DNA from 4 places in the Pseudomonas fungipugnans genome. Region 2 is predicted to be linked to each of the others. Evidence: predicted binding sites of a transcription regulator. Region 2 holds the regulator's gene; each other region holds the start of a gene.
The links. The regulator FliA, encoded in region 2, starts transcription of late flagellar genes. The targets are predictions, from matches to a motif close to CTAAAGTTTNNNNNNNNNNNGCCGNTAA.
Positions count from the first base shown of each region.

Region 1: the regulator FliA is predicted to act here: its motif matches at 2,268-2,295, upstream of flgM (flagellar biosynthesis anti-sigma factor FlgM).
Region 3: the regulator FliA is predicted to act here: its motif matches at 3,684-3,711, upstream of POF45_RS15060 (methyl-accepting chemotaxis protein).
Region 4: the regulator FliA is predicted to act here: its motif matches at 2,580-2,607, upstream of POF45_RS18005 (methyl-accepting chemotaxis protein).

Region 1 is NZ_JARBWL010000001.1:2,099,602-2,104,659, forward strand. It holds gene cheR (protein-glutamate O-methyltransferase CheR) at 1-338, opposite strand, end outside; gene POF45_RS08415 (chemotaxis protein CheV) at 385-1,317, opposite strand; gene flgA (flagellar basal body P-ring formation chaperone FlgA) at 1,404-2,165, shown strand; gene flgM (flagellar biosynthesis anti-sigma factor FlgM) at 2,334-2,660, shown strand; gene POF45_RS08430 (flagella synthesis protein FlgN) at 2,709-3,176, shown strand; gene POF45_RS08435 (flagellar brake protein) at 3,268-4,014, shown strand; gene POF45_RS08440 (MFS transporter) at 4,078-5,058, opposite strand, start outside.
Region 2 is NZ_JARBWL010000002.1:2,054,512-2,059,569, forward strand. It holds gene flhF (flagellar biosynthesis GTPase FlhF) at 1-1,186, shown strand, start outside; gene fleN (flagellar synthesis regulator FleN) at 1,303-2,133, shown strand; gene fliA (RNA polymerase sigma factor FliA) at 2,130-2,870, shown strand; gene POF45_RS24510 (chemotaxis response regulator CheY) at 3,037-3,408, shown strand; gene POF45_RS24515 (protein phosphatase CheZ) at 3,431-4,219, shown strand; gene POF45_RS24520 (chemotaxis protein CheA) at 4,274-5,058, shown strand, end outside.
Region 3 is NZ_JARBWL010000002.1:10,868-15,925, forward strand. It holds gene POF45_RS15050 (TetR/AcrR family transcriptional regulator) at 1-460, opposite strand, end outside; gene POF45_RS15055 (ABC transporter six-transmembrane domain-containing protein) at 576-1,499, shown strand; gene POF45_RS15060 (methyl-accepting chemotaxis protein) at 1,602-3,578, opposite strand; gene POF45_RS15065 (LysR substrate-binding domain-containing protein) at 3,762-4,682, opposite strand; gene POF45_RS15070 (NorM family multidrug efflux MATE transporter) at 4,842-5,058, shown strand, end outside.
Region 4 is NZ_JARBWL010000002.1:676,253-681,310, forward strand. It holds gene POF45_RS18000 (fibronectin type III domain-containing protein) at 1-391, opposite strand, end outside; gene POF45_RS18005 (methyl-accepting chemotaxis protein) at 620-2,536, opposite strand; gene POF45_RS18010 (16S rRNA (uracil(1498)-N(3))-methyltransferase) at 2,778-3,485, opposite strand; gene tatC (twin-arginine translocase subunit TatC) at 3,482-4,276, opposite strand; gene tatB (Sec-independent protein translocase protein TatB) at 4,273-4,734, opposite strand; gene POF45_RS18025 (twin-arginine translocase TatA/TatE family subunit) at 4,745-5,032, opposite strand; gene POF45_RS18030 (phosphoribosyl-ATP diphosphatase) at 5,058-5,058, opposite strand, start outside.

The DNA.
Region 1 (5,058 bases), on a different contig from region 2:
GACGAGCAGGCAGCCGACCAGATTCGCAGACGCTGGCCCGGAGCGGCCTTGATTGCTTCGGGCAGTACCTTGTTTTTCAAGACTTCAAACGGATAGGTGTCGCGAAACCACAGGGTTTCGTTGGTGGTCATGGCGTCCACCACCTGCTCGCGCAAACCACTGCGCGGCTGGGTCTGGATACGCTGGACCAGTTCACCCAGGGACTTGATACCCTGCGTTTCCATCAGTTTGTTGAGACGGCTCGAAACCAGGTACTGCTTGTTTTCACCGAGCAAAATGCCACAGGCTTTTTCCAGAAACACCCGGAACTGTTCGAAATCCAAATTACCCGTAGACAAAGATGCCGCCTCTTAAATCGTGTTGACTGCCAGGGGCAAAAGGCCCCTAGCTGATATCTGCTGCTTTGATCCGGTCGACTACCCGGGATGCCAGGTCATCAGGGCGGAACTTGGCCAGGAAGTCATCGGCACCGACTTTCTTGACCATCGCCTGATTGAATACCCCGGACAACGAAGTATGCAGGATGATATGAAGCTTTTGCATGCGCGGGTCGCCGCGGATCTCGGCCGTCAGGGTGTACCCGTCCATTTCCGGCATCTCGATGTCGGAAATCATCATCAGGAACTCTTCTTCCGGCTTCTTGCCCTCATCGACCAGCTTGCGCAGATAATCCAGCGCTTGTCGACCGTCGTTCAACGCCACCACTTCAACGCCGATCGTCTGCAGGCAACGGGTCACCTGCTTGCGTGCCACCGACGAGTCATCGACTGTCAACACCCGCAACGACAGCGCCTTGTGCTGGGTTTCGACATCCACCACGCCCACCGAAATCGCTTCCGGTGTCGGCGCAACTTCCGCCAGGATTTTTTCGACGTCGATGATTTCGACTAACTGATTGTCGACCCGAGTCACAGCGGTGAGGTAATGATCGCGTCCCGTGCCCTTGGGTGGCGGATGGATCTCCTCCCAGTTCATGTTGACGATGCGCTCCACCGACCGGACCAGGAAGCCCTGGGTCTTGGTGTTGTACTCCGTGATGATCACGAAGGGATTGCTTTGATCAAGCAGCCGACCGGAACCGGTCGCCATCGCCAGATCGAGGATCGGGATGGTTGCCCCCCGAATATTCGCCACACCGCACACGACGGGACTGGACTTGGGCATCACGGTCAGTTTGGGGCATTGCAGCACCTCACGAACCTTGAACACGTTGATCCCATAAAGCTGCTGGCCGTCGAGACGGAACAACAACAGCTCAAGGCGATTCTGCCCTACCAGTTGCGTGCGCTGGTTTACCGAATCCATTACACCAGCCATGCCCAGACTCCTACACCAACAACGCCAAGTATGTGTTGCGACGCACATTCATCACTAAACGGCACGGCGCTTGCTTTTTAACCTGTATGAACGCACAAACGACATTTTTCCGACACCTGACATCAAACTACCGCAAATGGCTTTGCGCGGTGTCTGCCGCCTGCCTGTTCACCTGTGGCAGCCCTGCCCTTGCTGATGCGGTTACCTTGCCTGACATACTTATCGGCGTCACTCAGGGCTTTCTTGAATTCACCGTAGAGGACTATCTGGCCACCAGTCAAACGCAAGGTCGCTACGAAATTCAGGTGAATCAGATTGATCCGCGCCTGCGCATGCCTATGTGCGACAAGGAATTGACAGCCAGCCTTGAGAGCCCGGCGATCCCGATCGGCCGGGTAACGGTCAAGGTTCGTTGTGAAGGAACATCGCCGTGGTCAGTGTTCGTGCCCGCTCAAGTGCGCCTGTTTCGTGAGGTTGTGACCACTACGCGACCGCTGCGACGCGCCGGCATTATCGAGCCCGGTGACGTGGCCATGCGTGAACGCGACATCAGCCTGATCAATCAGGGCTATTTCACCGCCCTCGATCAGGCCATTGGACAGAAACTTACCCGACCAACGGTTACCGATCAGGTCCTGACGCTGGTTCATCTGGAACAGGCAGAAGTCATCAGCAAGGGCGACCAAGTGGTGATTACCGCCCGCAGTGGTACGCTCAGCGTGCGCATGCCGGGTGAAGCCCTGTCCAATGGCGGGCTGCGGGAACAGATCCGGGTGAAAAACCTCAATTCCCAGCGAGTCATCAAGGCACAGGTCATGGCACCGGGGCAGGTGGAAGTGGCCATGTAGGACTCTCTGCTCGTGAAGATATGGCGCCAAACCCGGCTGTTGCCTAAACTGTGCCCAAGGCGCGACAAGCGCTGGCGCATGCAGACTCATTGATAAATGGGCCTAAAGTTTTCGCAGGGAACGCCGAAAACATGGCAAGCGTCCAAATACCCAGAGGTTTTTTTTATCATGGTCATCGATTTCAGCCGTTTGAACAGCTCCTCGTCACTGACGGGCAGTACACGTACCAGCGCCAGCAAGGACACCGCCGACGCCGGCAAATCCGCGCCGCTGACTACTGCGGCCGAACAGGCCAGTACCACCCAAAGCGGGGAATCGGTACATCTCAGCAATGAGGCTCAACAGTTGCAGAAGGTCACTGACACGCTGCGCGATCAGCCTGCCGTCGACAACGCCCGTGTGGCGCAGTTGAAAGCAGCGATTGCCGATGGCAGCTATAAAGTCGACAGCAACCGTGTAGCCAGCAAACTGCTCAACTTCGAAGCCCAGCGCTAGGCCTCGCGCCGCGCCAGGCTTTTGGACGCTTAAAACCCAAGGCCAGCCATGCACGACACTAATTTACTGCAACTGATCACCGACGACTTTGCTCCAGCTCAACATTTGCTGGGGTTACTGCAAACCGAGTCCCTCGCCTTGCACGGTCGCGACATGCCACTGCTCGAAGAAATTCTGGCGCAGAAACAGGCATTGATCATTCTGCTTGAACAGCATGGCCGCAAGCGCAGCGAAATCCTCGCCAGCCTCAACCTGCCGCTTACTCGCGAAGGCCTGGAGCAACTCGCCAGCCATTCGAGCATTGGTCAGCAGTTGATGGAACAGAGCGATGTACTGACCGATCTGCTGGCTCAATGCCAGGCGGCCAATCTCAAAAATGGCCTGTCGATCCAGATACAGCAGGCCACCACGGCCAATCAGCTGAAAATCCTCACCGGCGGTGAACCGCCAGCGCTCTATGATGCGCGCGGATCAACTTCCAGGATGGCCGGGCCTCGTCCGCTAAGCCAGGCTTGATCTCTTGATGAGTTCGCTCTATCAACACGTGAAACATGCTGGCAAAATGCTGGCTCGCCGTAGTCATATTTTGTCTGGAGATTGATGAACCGTGTTCAATGCCTTAAACGCGGAAGACGCTCCGCAGCCACCCAAGGTGCTCACCACACCACTGGAAATCTCCGGCAACCTGCGCCAGCTGCAAGACAGCCATGACCCGCTGATCATCACGTTCCACGAGCGCAGCCAGCGCTTCCAGAGTTATCTGGTGGATGTCGATCGTGACAGCAACATGATTGCCCTGGACGAAATGATTCCCCGTGACGGCGAGCGTTTCCTGTTGGCCGGCGAACCGTTTCGGGTCGAAGGTTTTCATGACGGCGTGCGGATCGCCTGGGAAAGCAACGGCCCGCTGACCATCGACGAATCTGGCGGTGGCCGCTGCTACCGTGGCGCGCTGCCTGATGAAGTGGTTTACCACCAGCGTCGCAATGCCTTTCGCGCAGCACTGAAACTGGCTCAACTGGTGAACGTCGAGCTGGGCGGCGAAAAGCTCAAGGCGCCAATCAACGGCAAGCTGCTCGACATTTCCGCCACCGGCTGCAAGCTGCGTTTCGACGGCGATATCACATCCAGCCTGCAACTGGGCCAGGTCTACGACCGTTTCATCGCCGCCCTGCCCTTCGGCAGCATGACGGCACCCGTAGAGCTGCGTTACCTGCACTTCGAAGAAAGGATCAACACCACCTTTGCCGGCGTGCGCTTTCACAACATGAGTGGCCTGGTGCAGCGCCAGGTTGAGCGCTTTGTCTATCAGTTGCAACGTGAAGCCCGACGCTTCGACAAAGACGACATCTGATACACCATCAACAAAAAACGGGCAGTCCCTTGCGGTGACTGCCCGTTTTTTTATGCCTGGCGTTTAAGGCCTGGCCTCGGTGAAACTTTGCTCGCGGGGCGCATTCGGATCATCCGCAGGTGGATCGGTTTCGGGAGCCGGATCAGGTTCAGGAGCTGGATCAGGATCGATCGGGTTCTGCATCTGATCCTGCACCACTTGTTCATCGACACGCGGGTCAAGCGCTGCGACCAGCGGCGAACTGGACATGCTGTCGGGCATGGCCACATGGTGCAGCGGCGCGTCGTCCACCTGATGCAGATTGGTGACGGCTTTCGGGCGAATCCGCCACACCAGCACCAAGGCGAAGAAACTGAAGAACGCATACAGCATGTGACTGCCGAACAGCTTCATCAAAACGCCGGCCACCAGCGGCCCGATACTCGCCCCCACGCCGTAGGTCACCAGCAACATCGCCGTCAGGGACACCCGGCGATCACCTTCGACGTGGTCGTTGGAAAAAGCCACCGCCAGCGGATACAGGCAGAACTGCACCAGCGAACACAGGAAGCCGGCAATAAACAGCACCTCCAGCGGCACCTGGGTCATGATCGCCAGCGGCAAGGCAGCCACCGCCAGGCAAAGGGCAAAGCAGCGGATCAACAACGCCCGATCATAACGATCGGACAGCCACCCCAGCGGCCACTGCACCAGCAGGCCTGCAAAAATGCAGCTGCCCATGAACAGACCGACTTGCTCCGTGGACAGTCCTTGCTGCGATGCGTACAGCGGCGCCAAACCGTAGAACGAGCCGACGATCAGCCCGGCGCCCATTACCGTACTCAGCGACTGCGGCACACGCTTGATGAAGAACCGTGGCTCCATTGGCGCCGGATGCAAGGGCGCCGGGTGAATGCGCCGTGTCAGTGCGACCGGTACAAGACACAAGGCAAAGCACAGCGCCACCAGCATCAGCAGCTCAAGGCCCAGCGCCGGGTGCAGGACCAGAATCAGTTGCCCCAAGACCAGCCCCAGGTAGGAAGCGATCATGTAACCGCTGAACAC
Region 2 (5,058 bases):
GCTGGCTCCGCGCGTTCCGAACATGGAACTCGAAGACGAGCTGCGCAAGACCCAGTCGCGCATCGTCACCGCCCAGGCCGAACTGAGCCTGCGTGGCGATGGCGAGACCGAGGGTGACCAGACCACCAACCGCCAGCTGTTCGCCGGCCTGCCGTTGACCGCTGCCGAACCGCTGGTCGAACCGACCTACAGCGCGCCGCGTCGTCCGGCACCGGCCCCTGCACAGTCCTCTGGCGGTGTCGACCCACGGGCGTTCGACTCGATGCGTTTCGAGCTCAACAGCCTGCGCGAACTGATGGAAGTCCAGCTCGGTTCCCTGGCCTGGAATCAGCTGCAAGGCAGCCGTCCGGCCCAGGCCAACCTGTGGCGCCGCCTGCAACGCATCGGCCTGTCCGGTCCGTTGTCGCGTGACCTGCTGGCACTGATTAGCGATATTGAAGAGCCTCGTCAGGCCTGGCGCATGTTGCTGGCGCACCTGGCGCGGATGATTGCCACCCCGGAAGTCGAGCCGCTGGAAGAGGGCGGTGTGATTGCCATGGTCGGCCCTGCCGGCATGGGCAAGACCACCACCCTGGCCAAGCTCGCCGCCCGTTATGTACTCAAGTACGGCGCACAGAACATCGCGCTGGTGAGCATGGACAGCTATCGCATTGGCGCCCAGGAACAGCTGAAAACCCTGGGCCGGATTCTCAATGTGTCGGTGACCCACGTCGATCCGGGGCAGTCCCTGGTGCAGGCGCTGGACCCCCTGCTGCGCAAGCGCGTGATCCTGATCGATACCGCCGGCCTGCAAGCCAGCGATCCGGCCTTGCGCATGCAGCTCGAAAGCCTGGCCGGTCGTGGCATCAAATCGAAGAATTATCTGGTCCTGGCCACTACCAGCCAGAAACAGGTACTGACTGCCGCTTATCACAGTTACAAGCGCTGCGGGCTGGCCGGGTGCATCCTGACTAAACTGGATGAAACGGCAAGTCTGGGCGAGGTGTTGAGCCTGGCCATCAGTCATGAGTTGCCAGTGGCTTACCTCACCGATGGCCCGCGGATCCCGGATGATTTGCATCTGCCGCGTCGTCATCAGTTGGTCAGTCGCGCCGTAAGCGTGCAAATGCAGGAAGAACCCAGCGAGGAAGCCATGGCTGACATGTTCGCTGATATTTACCACAGCCCGACCAAGCAGGTTGGCTAAGGTAGTAATGAACAGTTTTTGTACCTACATCGATGGTCTGCCATGCATTGTTCCGTTGGTGAACGCGCAGCCAGTAATGTGGCCTCCGTCTATGCAAGACAAGGTAAAGAAATAACATGGGCAGCATGCATCCCGTACAGGTGATCGCGGTGACCGGCGGCAAGGGTGGCGTCGGGAAGACTAACGTGTCAGTGAATTTGTCCCTGGCTCTGGCTGAGCTTGGCCGCAGGGTCATGCTGCTGGACGCCGATCTGGGGCTGGCGAACGTCGACGTCCTGCTCGGACTGACGCCCAAACGCACCCTGGCCGATGTGATCGAAGGCCGCTGTGAGCTGCGCGACGTGCTGTTGCAGGGGCCGGGCGGAATCCGCATCGTCCCGGCGGCGTCCGGCACCCAGAGCATGGTTCATCTGAGCCCGGCGCAACACGCCGGCCTGATTCAGGCGTTCAGCGACATCGGCGACAACCTCGATGTACTGGTGATCGACACCGCTGCGGGTATTGGTGACTCGGTCGTCAGCTTTGTTCGCGCAGCCCAGGAAGTGCTGCTGGTGGTGTGCGACGAACCGACCTCGATCACCGACGCCTACGCGCTGATCAAACTGCTGAATCGCGATTACGGCATGAACCGCTTCCGCGTCCTGGCCAACATGGCCCAGAGCCCGCAGGAAGGTCGCAACCTGTTCGCCAAGTTGACCAAGGTCACGGATCGCTTCCTCGATGTCGCCTTACAATACGTCGGTGCGGTGCCTTACGACGAAAGCGTGCGCAAGGCCGTGCAGAAGCAGCGTGCAGTCTACGAAGCCTTTCCGCGCTCCAAGTGCGCGCTGGCGTTCAAGGCCATTGCACAGAAGGTCGACACCTGGCCGCTGCCGGCGAACCCGCGCGGGCATCTGGAATTCTTCGTCGAGCGCCTCGTGCAACAGACAGCAGGGCCAGTGGTATGACAGCCAGCGGTTACAACCTCTACAAAAAATCGGCACGTGATGCGCAGTACGAGCTGATCGAGCGTTACGCGCCGCTGGTCAAACGCATTGCCTATCACTTGCTGGCGCGTCTGCCGGCAAGTGTGCAGGTTGAAGATCTTATTCAGGCCGGGATGATCGGCCTGCTGGAAGTCTCGACCAAATACGACGCCAGCAAAGGCGCCAGTTTTGAAACGTACGCGGGGATCCGGATCCGCGGCGCGATGCTCGATGAAGTACGCAAAGGGGACTGGGCGCCACGCTCGGTCCACCGCAATACCCGGATGGTCAGCGACGCAATTCGCTCTATTGAAGCTAAAACCGGCCGTGACGCTAAAGATCACGAGGTTGCGGCCGAACTCCAATTGAGTCTCGACGATTATTACGGGATTTTGAACGATACCTTGGGCAGCCGCCTGTTCAGTTTCGACGACCTGTTGCAGGACGGCGAACACGAAGGGCTGCACGAGGATGGCGCCAGTGCTCATCTTGAGCCGTCACGCGATCTGGAAGACGAACGTTTCCAGGCCGCACTGGCGGACGCGATTGCCAATTTGCCGGAGCGTGAGCGACTGGTGTTGGCGCTGTACTACGACGAAGAGCTGAACCTCAAGGAAATCGGTGAGGTCCTGGGGGTCAGCGAATCGCGGGTCAGCCAGTTACACAGCCAGTGCGCGGCCCGTTTGCGGGGGCGTTTGGGGGAGTGGCGAGCGCGCTGAAGGCAGTGTGGGGACTGCAAACCAGGCTGGTGCGGTTGTGAACGGCACCGGTCTTGTTGTGTTGTGTTCCAGACAGTCATTTGAGTGCTTTGCCTGATTGATTGAAATGGCGCGTCCAGGTGCTGGACGCGTTTAAGACTGCTTGGAGGTCGAATTGGACAAGAACATGAAAATCCTCATCGTTGATGACTTCTCAACGATGCGGCGGATCATTAAAAACCTGTTGCGTGACCTTGGGTTCACCAACACGGTCGAGGCGGACGATGGCACTACGGCTATCCCTGTTCTCAACAGCGGGAGCATCGACTTTCTGGTAACGGACTGGAACATGCCTGGCATGACCGGTATCGATTTGCTGCGCCACGTGCGCGCCGATGAAAAGCTCAAGCACCTGCCGGTATTGATGGTGACCGCTGAAGCCAAGCGCGAACAGATCATCGAAGCGGCCCAGGCCGGTGTTAACGGCTATGTGGTCAAACCCTTCACGGCCCAGGCGTTGAAAGAAAAAATCGAGAAGATTTTCGAACGCATCGGTTGAGCAACTGCGCCACGGGGGAGCTATGGAGCATAACGAATCTTCACAGGGCGATTTTGAATCGACTCTGAAAAAACATGCGGTCGAACTGGTCGAAAGCCTTGAAAAAGGCAGGTTCGGCGATGCGGTGCAACTGATCCATGAGCTCAACCAGACCCGTGACCGCGGCCTGTATCAGGAAGTGGGCAAGCTCACTCGCGAGCTGCACAGCGCGATCGTCAATTTCCAGATTGACCCGAACATGCCGCAAGCCGAGGAAGTGTCGCAAATCACCGACGCCACCGAGCGTCTGGGGTATGTGGTCAAGCTGACCGAGGCCGCGGCCAACCGCACCATGGACCTGGTGGAAAACGCCACGCCGCTGATCAACAGCCTGAGCGAAGAAGCCCAGGCATTGAGCACCGACTGGGGCCGTTTCATGCGCCGCGAAGTCGGGGCTGAAGAGTTTCGCGAACTGGCCCGTCGGGTCGACGGTTTTCTGACCCGCAGCCGCGAAGACAACCGCGTGGTGTCGAGCAACCTCAACGACATCCTGCTGGCCCAGGATTACCAGGACCTCACCGGTCAGGTGATCAAGCGCGTGACCCAATTGGTCACCGAAGTCGAAAGCAACCTGCTCAAGCTCGTACTCATGGCAAGCCAGGTGGACCGCTTTGCGGGCATCGAACATGACCGTGAAGCGATGCTTGCTGAAAAAGATCCGCAAAAACATCTCTCTCAGGGTGAAGGTCCGCAGATTCATGCCGATAAAAGAGAAGATGTTGTGTCCGGTCAGGACGATGTGGACGATTTGTTATCCAGCCTAGGATTTTAGAGTTTTAGCATTTTAGGTTTTTTAGGTTTTTAGACCTGTAGGAGCACCCCCTTAATGAGCTTCGGCGCCGATGAAGAGATCCTTCAGGATTTCCTGGTTGAGGCCGGCGAGATTCTAGAGCAACTGTCCGAGCAACTGGTCGAGCTGGAAAGCCGACCGGATGATGCGGATTTGCTCAATGCAATTTTTCGCGGTTTTCACACTGTAAAAGGGGGCGCCGGCTTCCTCCAGCTCAATGAGCTGGTGGAGTGCTGTCACATCGCCGAGAACGTGTTCGACATCCTGCGCAAGGGTGAACGTCGCGTCGACTCGGAACTGATGGACGTGGTTCTCGAAGCGCTGGACGCGGTGAACGGCATGTTTACCGAAGTCCGTGAGCGCAGCCCGATCACGGCTGCGACGCCAGAGTTGCTCGCGGCACTGGCCCGTCTGGCCGAGCCGCAATCTGCCGATGTTGCCGCCCCCGTGGCGCAAGCGGTGGAAGAGCCGGCTGCCGAAGCCGAATCGGGCGACATCACCGATAACGAATTCGAACAACTGCTGGACTCGCTGAACGCGGTCAAGGCTCAGGCCGCCGCACCGGCTGCTGCGCCTGCGCCTGTTGCCGATGCGACCAGCGATGAAATCACCGATGCCGAATTCGAGTCGTTGCTCGATCAACTGCACGGCAAAGGTCAGTTTGCGGTCGACGCGGTGGCAGCGCCTGCTGCACCGGCGGCTCCGAAAGGACCCGGCGACAGCTCCGACATCACCGACGACGAATTTGAAGCACTGCTCGATCAACTGCACGGCAAGGGCAACTTTGCCGTCGATGCGCTGGAGTCGGCCATTGCTTCGGC
Region 3 (5,058 bases), 2.0 Mb from region 2:
AGATCTGCCGTGCGGCGCGTTCGGGGGAAGCACAACGGCATACGCCCGCCGCCACCCCCTGCTCGATGATCCCGGCCAGCATTGCCTGCCATTGGGCGTTAACGATCAGGTAAGCCGCCGCCAGGTCGGCGTCATGCATCGCCTCGTCCCAGGCGTCGAGCCACAGCGCCCACCCGGCATCAGCCGAAGACGGCAGGCAGTCCGTGAGAAAAGCCTGCAATGCTTCCAGTGGCGGCAAATCCGCCAGCGGTGCGCGGACTTCTTCAAGCTGTTCATTGGCAAATCGCACAAACGCTTCCCGGCGCAGTTCTTTCCAGTCGGTGAAGTAGTGATAGACGTGGCTGCGCGACAGCCCGGCGTGTTCCGCCAGATCCCGGGTGGAGACGTCGGCGAACCCCTTGCTGCGGAACAGCTCCAGGGCGGCGGCGATGATCTGGTCTTTGCGGTCGATGCGCGACATTTGGAAATAACCTCGTGGCGTCGTACAGATGGACGGCGCTTGCTTCTTGAGCGACTGCTCAAGGATACTTGAGCAGTCGCTCAATAGTAGCGTTTATCTTTCATTTGGTGCACCCATGACACCCGTCACCCCACAAATTCTTGTCGAGCAAAGCCAAAAGATCGGCCAGCAATCCGCCAGCCAGACGCTCAAGGCCATTGCCAAAGCTTACCCCGGCAAGCTGTTTTTCACGCTGTCGCTGGTCGCGCTGGAGAATGCGTTGCTGCTGGCCTACCCGCTGTTCGCAGGCTTCGCCGTGGACTCGATCATGCGTGGCGATGCCAGCAGCGCGCTGTTTTACGCCTTGGTTGTGCTGGCGTTCTGGGTGGTGGGTGCGGCACGCCGGGCAGTCGACACCCGGACGTTCACGCGGATCTATGCCGATCTTGCGGTGCCGGTGATCCTCAACCAGCGCCTGCAAAATCAGAGCACTTCCACCTCGGCGGCACGAGTGGTGCTGGCCCGGGAGTTTGTGGATTTCTTCGAGAAGCATGTGCCGACCATTGCCACGGCCCTGGTGTCGATTGTCGGCGCGGCGGTGATGTTGCTGGTGATCGAGCCGTGGATCGGCCTTGCCTGCCTGGCGGCGCTACTGCTGTGTATGACTCTGTTGCCGCGTTTTGCTCGGCGCAACCAGCAGCTGCATGAGCGCTTGAATGACCGGCTGGAGAAAGAAATCGGCCTGGTGGAAAAGGTCGGACCTGACACTTTGCAACGCCACTATCGGGTGCTGTCGCGACTGCGCATCGGGTTGTCGGACCGTGAAGCGGCGGCCTTTCTGTTTATCGGCTCGGTCGCTGCGGTGTTGTTCGTGATTGCGATCAGTCAGTTGGCACTGTCGCCAGCGGTGAAGGCCGGGCATGTGTACGCGGTGATGACGTATTTGTGGACGTTTGTCAGCAGCCTGGATGAGGCGCCATCGATGGTGGATCAGTTGGCGCGGCTCAGGGATATCGGGAAGCGGGTTGATCCGGGGCTTGGGGACACGTCTGAAAATTGAGGTGCTGCCTTCGCGAGCAGGCTTGCTCCCACATGAGATCCTGGGTGAATCCGAGATCAAATGTGGGAGCGAGCCTGCTCGCGAAGCTATTTCAGCGGCACCTCAACGAAACCGGTCAACCTCTTGCCGCAATTCCGCCGCCAGCGATTCCAGCTCCTTGGCGGTAATGGCCAGGTTGGACACCACTTCACGCTGCTCACTGTTGGCCAACGCAATGCTTTGCAAATTGCTGCTGAGCAAAGTCGCGGTGCTGCTCTGTTCCTGAGTGGCCGTGGTGATCGCCGCAAACTGCTGACCCGCCGAACGGCTTTGCTCGTCAATCCGCGCCAGCGCCGAGGCCACGTTGGCATTACGCGACAGGCCTTCCTGCATCAGCACATTGCCCTGCTCCATGGTGCTGATGGCGTTGCCGGTTTCCTGCTGGATGCTCTGGATCATCCCGGAAATTTCGTCGGTCGCCTGACGCGTGCGCGAAGCCAGGTTGCGCACCTCATCCGCCACCACTGCAAAACCACGGCCCTGCTCACCGGCACGGGCCGCTTCGATGGCGGCGTTCAGCGCCAGCAGGTTGGTCTGTTCGGCAATCGCGGTGATCACGCCGACGATGCCACCGATTTCCTGGGAGCGCTGTCCCAGAGTGTTGATGACCGTCGCGGTGCTGTTCAAGGCGCCGGCAATCTGCTCCAGGGACGAGGACGCTTCGTCCATCGATGTACGACCGATCTGAGTTTGCTGTGCGTTTTCCTGGGCCAGACGCTGAGTGCTGCCCATGTTGTCGGCGATGTCCAGCGACGTGGCGCTGAACTCTTCTACGGCACCGGCCATGCTGGTGATTTCGCCGGACTGCTGCTCCATCCCCTCGTAGGCGCCGCCGGAAAGACCCGACAAGGCCTGAGCACGGCTGTTGACCTCTTCCGAAGCCTTGCGAATGTGCTCGACCATGGTCGACAGCGCTTGGCTCATCTGGTTGAAGGCGCGGGCCAATTGACCGATTTCATCATTGCTCGACACGTTCAAACGCACGCTCAAATCACCAGCGCCCAAGGCTTCGGCCTGACGTACCAGATCAGCCAACGGCGCCAGTTTGCTGCGCAACAACCAGACTGCCGAGCCCACCGCGATCAACATCGCCAGCAGGCTGCCGATGGCCAATTGAATGCCGACACTCCAGGTTACAGCGCTGATTTCATCCTGCGGCATGCTCGCCACCACGGACCATGGCCCACCGTCGAATGGCACGGCGACGCTGTAGAAGTCTTCCGATTTGTCGGTCCAGAAAGCCCCCTTGCCCGGCGTTTTCGCCAGACTGGAGATGGCCGTCACTGCCTGGTCTTGAGCTTCGACACCGGCAATCGGCACCAACCATTTATTCTGCTCGTCAAGCAACGCCAGGGAGCCGGTCTGGCCGATGCGGAAACGCTTGAGATTGGCGAACTGCGCATTCTGCGCGTCGGTGTAATCAAATCCTACGAACAGCACGGCAATCACCTTACCGCTGGCGTCGCGAACCGGGGTGTATTGGGTCATGTAGGAGCGATCGAAGAGCAACGCGCGACCGACATACCCCTGGCCCGACATCAGGCGTGCATAGGCCGGGTGTGCGTGATCGAGCATGGTGCCGATGGCCCGGTTGCCGTCCTGTTTGCTCAACGATGTACTGACGCGGATGAAGTCCTCGCCACTGCGCACGAACAGCGTCGCAACCCCGGCGGTCATTTGCTTGAACTCATCCACTTCCTTGAAGTTGTTGTTCAACACTTCGCTGCCCAGGTGCAGGCCTGGCGTTTGCACACCCGCCACGCTCACTGGCTCGTCCGGGTGCACGCTGAGGCCGGCGCTGAAGCGTTTTTCAAACAGCCCGCTCAGGCGCTGGGTACTTTCGCGCAGGGTGCCGTGGAAAGTGTTCAGCTGGTCGGCCAGCAGACGGGCCTCACTGGCCAGGTGCTCTTCGCGGGTGGCGAGGTTGGCGGTGTCCAGCGAGCGCAAGGCGAACACGGTACTGCCGCTGATGACAATCGCCAGAATCACGGCAAGTGCGAGACCAAGCTGTGAGGCGATCCGGGCACGGGGTTGAGACATGACAGCTCCTGGCCCAGCAATCGAATCCTCCCTGATCGACTGCTCGGCAAAAAATCCAATAAATGGGGGGTGACGCGGAACCGGCACGAAGGTCCCACTTGCAGATTTTCGGCGGCAACGCTGAATACTTGAGTAATTAGCGGGGTTATCGCTCAACAGCCGCGGCATGACCGCCTCACCGATTCAACGCTGACGCTCGACCACCGGCAGTTCCATGGCGTTCACCTCACTCTGAAGAAAATCGCTGAGGCGGCGCAAACGTTCGCCTCCAGGGCGGGTTTTAGGCCACACAAGGTAATAATTCTCACCACTGGCGACGGCGGTCGGCCACGGCAAACTCAGACGCCCTTGGGCCACGTCTTCGGCCACCATCAACAGATCCCCCATGGACACGCCGTAACCTCGGGCTGCGGCAATCATGCCCAGCTCCAGCGTGTCGAACACCTGACCGCCCTTGAGCGACACCTGATCGGCCAGTCCCATGCGCTCCAGCCAATTACGCCAGTCGCGTCGATCGGGCGTGGGGTGCAGCAGTTCGGTGCTGGCCAGACGCGCAACGTCCCAGGGTGGGTCCTTCAGGAGATTCGGTGCACCCACCGGAATCAGCTCCTCGGGAAACAGGAAAGTCGCCTCCCAATCCGGGGGGAAATTCCCGTTGCTGAGGATGACAGCGCAGTCGAACGGCTCGTGGTTGAAGTCCACGGTGTCGATGTCCATCCAGGCGCTGGTCAGTTGCACCTCGTTGCCGGGCTGCAAATGTCGGAAACGACTGAGCCGCGCCAGCAGCCAGCGCATGGTCAAGGTCGACGGGGCTTTCATGCGCAGGATGTCGTCTTCGGCGCGCAAGGTATTGCAGGCCCGCTCCAGCGCGGTAAAGCCTTCGCGGATGCCGGGCAGGATCAGCCGCGCCGACTCGGTCAGTTGCAGGTTGCGCCCGCTGCGATGAAACAGGCGGCAGGCAAAATGCTCTTCGAGTGTACGAATGTGCCGGCTCACCGCACTTTGAGTGATTGACAGCTCTTCGGCGGCGCGGGTGAACGAACTGTGTCGCGCCGCTGCTTCAAATGCGCGCAGGGCATACAAGGGAGGAAGACGACGAGACATTCAGAAAGCTCCTACAGCGGGACTTTTCCAACTTAGCAGAAACTCCGCTGGATGAGTTTTAATCATGCCACCCATCTTTTTTATCCCTTTGTGCAAACCCCGCAGAGCGCCGAAAATCGACGCTTTCCCTGCTCTCTTCACCCATGGAGCGTGATGATCATGCAGCATCCAGCGCGTACCGAACTCTGGGCCATCCTGCGGCTGGCGGGGCCGTTGATTGCCTCACAGTTGGCGCACATGCTGATGGTCCTCACTGACACCTTGATGATGGCCCGCCTCAGTCCTGAAGCACTGGCCGGTGGCGGTCTGGGCGCGGCGACTTATTCGTTCGTGTCGATTTTCTGCATCGGCGTGATTGCAGCGGTCGGCACCCTGG
Region 4 (5,058 bases), 1.4 Mb from region 2:
GAATCAGTTTTTCCAGAGTTCTGCCGACACTAACTATGCCATGCCTGAAGTCAAGGACCTCTATGAATTTATATATTGGCTTTTTGCTGCCTCCGATATCTTTTTTATAGCTTTTATCAACAAGACGCAAATCCAGATATCGCGCCCCGGCGGCTAATTGATCAGGGAAAGTTTTGGATTGGCAAACCGCCCAGCTCTTGCCTACATCAAACTTTCCGGCGTTGTCTACGCCCGAGTTATGCGCGCCGGGGATGGCTAGTTGGTGGAGTTTCAGTCTGGCAATTGCGGATGCCATATCGGTCATCCAGCGGCTGTAATTGTTCTGGAGTGAATTGTCGCTAGAGAGTGCTGCCTCTGGGGTGACAGACGTTTTTATTCTTTTCTTGCTCATGATGGTGACCCCGTAGGAGTAAGCAGGATCTCCATTGTGCGCGGGTCAGGAAGCTGGCATAACTAACAGAACTGCTAGGTAGACAGTTCTGTATATCGTGTTAACTTTTAAGGTTACGTCTTCGGCCTGGATGAACTCAATTGTTCAATTTCAGACGCAGTTAGGTATGGCCGGCGGATGGACCGCCGGCGGCCGATGCTTTCTTTCTTGTACTGTCTGCAGGCTTTTTCAGACTTTGAACCGCCCCACCAGCATCTGCAAATGCGTCCCCAACCGCGCCAGCTCAACGCTGGAGGCCGCGGTCTCTTCACTCGCAGCCGAGGTCTGCTCGGACACGTCGCGCACGTTCAGCACGCTGCGATTGATCTCCTCGGCCACGGCGCTCTGCTGTTCGGCGGCGGCAGCTATCTGCTGGTTCATCGACTGGATCGCCGAGACGGTGCGGGTGATGCTTTCCAGCGAACCACCGGCGCGGCGGGTCAGTTCGACGCTGCTGTCGGTCAGGCTGCGGCTGTTGTCCATGATGGTCGCCACTTGCTGGGTGCCGGCTTGCAGGCCGACGATCAGTTGTTCGATTTCTTCGGTGGATTTCTGGGTGCGCTGGGCCAGGCTGCGGACTTCGTCGGCGACCACGGCAAAACCACGCCCGGCTTCACCGGCACGGGCGGCTTCGATGGCGGCGTTGAGCGCCAGCAGGTTGGTTTGCTGGGCCACGGATTTGATCACGTCCAGCACGCTGCCGATCTTGTCGCTTTCGCGCTTCAGCTCGCCCATGGCAGCGGTGGAATTGCCGACTTCCAGCGCCAGGCGTTCGATCTGGGCGATGGCTTCGCCGACCACTTTGTCGCCTTCGCGGGCCTGTTGGTCGGCGGCGACGGCGGCTTCAGAGGCTTCTTCGGCGTTGCGTGCGACTTCCTGTACGGTGGCGGTCATTTCGTGCATGGCGGTGGCCACCTGATCGGTTTCCACCTTCTGGCTGTTGACCCCGGCGCTGGTCTGCTCGGTGACGGCGGACAGTTCTTCGGCGGCGCTGGCGATTTGCGTCACGCCATCGCTGATGCCGCCGATCAACTCGCGCAGGCCCACGGTCATGCTCTGCATGGCACGCTGGAGCTGGCCCAGTTCGTCCTGACGCAGGGAGACCAGGTTATGGGTCAGGTCGCCTGCCGCCACGCGCTCGGCGACTTTCAGGGTCTGGCTCAGTGGAATCACGATCTGGCGGGTGATGGCCCAGGCGGCCAGCAGACCGAATGCCACGGCCAGCAGGCTGGCCAGCAGCAGTAGATTCTTGGCACTCGCCGCATCGGTATCGCGCACCACCGTTTGTGACACGGTCAACTTCTTGCTGACGTCGAGCAGCAGGTCGCCTTGTTCGCCCATGCGTTTGAGCGCGGCGGCGCTGGCGACCTGGGAATCACGGTACTGGCTCACGGCAGCGCGATAGGACTTGAGCGATTCGCTGGCCTGTTGCAGGTTGGCGGCGTACTGCTCCGGCAGTTTGGGTGCAAGGGTTTCGAGGTTTTTCAGGGCGTTGTCGATGGCATCCAGTGCCGGTTGCTCGGCTTCGGTCTTGGCGCTGTAGGTGTAGCCGCGCACCTGAAAGCGCGCTTGCTGGATCAGTTTGCTCAGGTCGATCACGCTGTTGAACTGGACAACGCTGTCGCCTTGCAGCAGCGCTTTCTCTATTTCAGCCACCTTGGCCACGGCGTTGTCCGCGGTGGCGCCGAGTTTGCTGCGGGCGTCTTCGCGGTTGGCGCCGGCCTGGACCATGGCGGTGAAGGCCTGCCGATACTGGCTGACGGCGGCCAGTTGTTGATCGATCATCGCCACGTCGGCAGGTTTCTCAATCATCTTGCGTGCGGTTTGCAGACCGGCATCGAGCTGGTCGAGCTGGTCGTTGACCGCGCCGGGGCCTTGTTCGCCACGGCGCATTTCGTAGTCCAGGCGGGCCAGGCGCAAGTCCTTGGTAAGCTCGTTGAGGCTGGAAATGAATCCCAGCTTGTCGCCACGGCTCATCACCCCGTTCAGTCCGGTCCAGCCGGTGAAGGTGATCAATAGTGTGAGGAGCAGGACGAGACCGAAGCCGACACCCAGTTTGCGATTAACGCTTACGTTTCCCAGTTTCTCGGCTAGCCAACGGTACATGCTGCTACTCCCCTCGGACCTGTTAGTTGGTTTTATGGGGTGTTTATCGGCGGGTTGGCGTGGATCTGAAGGAGAAACGCGGTATTCAGGCGGGCAAATTACATGTGGTGAGGGGGCTTGCCCCCGCTTGGGCGCGAAGCGGCCATCGCTGTTTCAGGTGAGACCGCATCCACCGGTTTTACGACTGCTTCGCAGCCGAGCGGGGGCAAGCCCCCTCGCCACATTGGGATCGTGTTTGGTGTTAGAAGAGACGGGCCAGCAGCGCAGTAACCGCCGTTTCAACCCGTAGAATCCGCTCGCCCAGCTGCACCGGTTGCAATCCAGCCTTGGCCAGCAGATCGATCTCATAAGGAATCCAGCCACCCTCAGGACCAATGGCCAGCGTCACCGGCTCATCCAGGCCACGAGGGCAGGGCGGGTAGTTGCCCGGATGGCCGACCAGCCCCAACGTGCCATCCGTGATCGCCGGCAGACGATCTTCGACAAACGGCTTGAAGCGTTTCTCGATGATGATTTCAGGCAGCACGCTGTCTCGCGCCTGTTCCAGGCCGAGAATCAACTGCTCGCGAATCGCCTCGGGCTCCAGGAACGGCGTCTGCCAGAAGCTCTTCTCGACGCGGTAGCTGTTGACCAGAATAACCCGTGGCACACCCATGGTGGCAACGGTCTGGAACACCCGACGCAGCATTTTGGGGCGCGGCAGGGCCAACACCAGGGTCAATGGCAGCTTGGCGGGCGGCGGCTGGTCGAGGGTGACGCGCAGTTCGGCTTCGCAGGCTTGCAGGCGCAGCACTTCGGCTGAGCCCATCAAACCGCCAATCCGCCCGACCCGCATGCTGTCGCCGACTTCGCAGCGGTGAACTTCCTGCATGTGAGTCAAGCGACGATCGCGCAGGACCACCCGGTCAGCCGCAATGAAGTCGGCCTCTTCGAGGAGCAGCAGGTTCACGCTTGGGTCGCTGGCGGCTGGTCGTTGTGATCGTCAGCCGGCTGATCGTCTGGACGGTCGCCACGTTTGCTCACGAGGCTGCCGAACAGGATGCCGATTTCGAACAGCAGCCACATTGGCACGGCCAGCAGCGTCTGCGAGAAGATGTCCGGCGGTGTCAGGATCATGCCGACCACGAAGCAGCCGATGACGACGTACGGACGGATTTTCTTCAGGTATTTGACGTCGACCACGCCGATCCATACCAGCAGCACCACGGCCACCGGGATTTCGAATGCGACGCCAAAGGCGAAGAACAGCGTCATGACGAAATCGAGGTAGCTGGTGATGTCGGTCATCATTTCCACACCGGCCGGGGTGGCCGAGGCGAAGAACTTGAAGATCAGCGGGAACACCAGGTAGTAGGCGAACGCCATGCCGGTGTAGAACAGCGCAATGCTGGACACCAGCAACGGCACGGCGATGCGCTTCTCATGCTTGTACAGGCCCGGCGCGATGAAGCCCCAGATCTGGTGCAGGATCACCGGAATCGCCAGGAACAGCGAGACCATCATCGTCAGTTTCAGCGGCGTCAGGAACGGCGACGAGACGTCGGTGGCGATCATTGTCGCGCCGACCGGCAGGTATGCCCGCAGCGGTGTCGAGACAAAGGTGTAGATCTGCTGGGTGAAGGCGAACAACCCGGCGAAGATGATGAAGATGGCCGCTACACAACGCAGCAGACGGGTACGCAGCTCGGTGAGGTGCGAAACCAGCGGCATGTGCTGGTCATTTTCAGGAAGATCGCTCATGGGGCTCGCGGCGCCAGTGTTGGGTCATGAGGAGCCGGCGCTGTCGGCGCGGCGGCAGGAGCAACAGGTTCTGCTGGAGGCGGCGTGACCACGACCGGCGCAGGCTCGACGCCTGCCACGGTGGCGACCGGCTCTGTGCCGGGGGCATGGATCGTCTGTTGCGCCACATGCTCAACCGACTCCGCCGGCTGAACCGGTGTCGCCTCTTGCTGAGTCGGCGTGAAGATCTTCCGCGCCTCCTGCTCAAGCGACAGAATGTGCTCGTTGTGCAGTTGCCGACGAATCTCGTCGGCACCGATTTCACGTTCAACTTCCTGTTTGATCGCGTTGAAGCTGCGCTTCAGGCGCCCGACCCACAGGCCAGCGGTGCGCGCAGCACCCGGCAGGCGCTCGGGGCCCAGTACCAGCAGGGCAACGAGGCCGACGAGCAGCAGTTCAGAGAAGCTGATACCAAACATTAGTCTGTGCTCACGAGTCTTTGCGGATCGGCTCTTCGACTTTCTGTGCCTGCACGTCAATGGTGTGCGGCTGGTTCAGTGGCGAAGGGGCCTGTGGGGACACTGGCTGGGCAGGTGGGACCGGTTGTTGCGGAGTCACCGTTGGGTCTGCCGGCTTCTCGTCGTCGTTCATGGCCTTGCGAAAGCCCTTGATCGATTCGCCGACGTCAGTGCCGAGGTTTTTCAGTTTCTTGGTGCCGAACACCAGCACCACGACAACCAGGATAACGATCCAGTGTTTCCAGTCAAAAATGCCCATGTTGCTGCTCCTCTCAAAGATATATT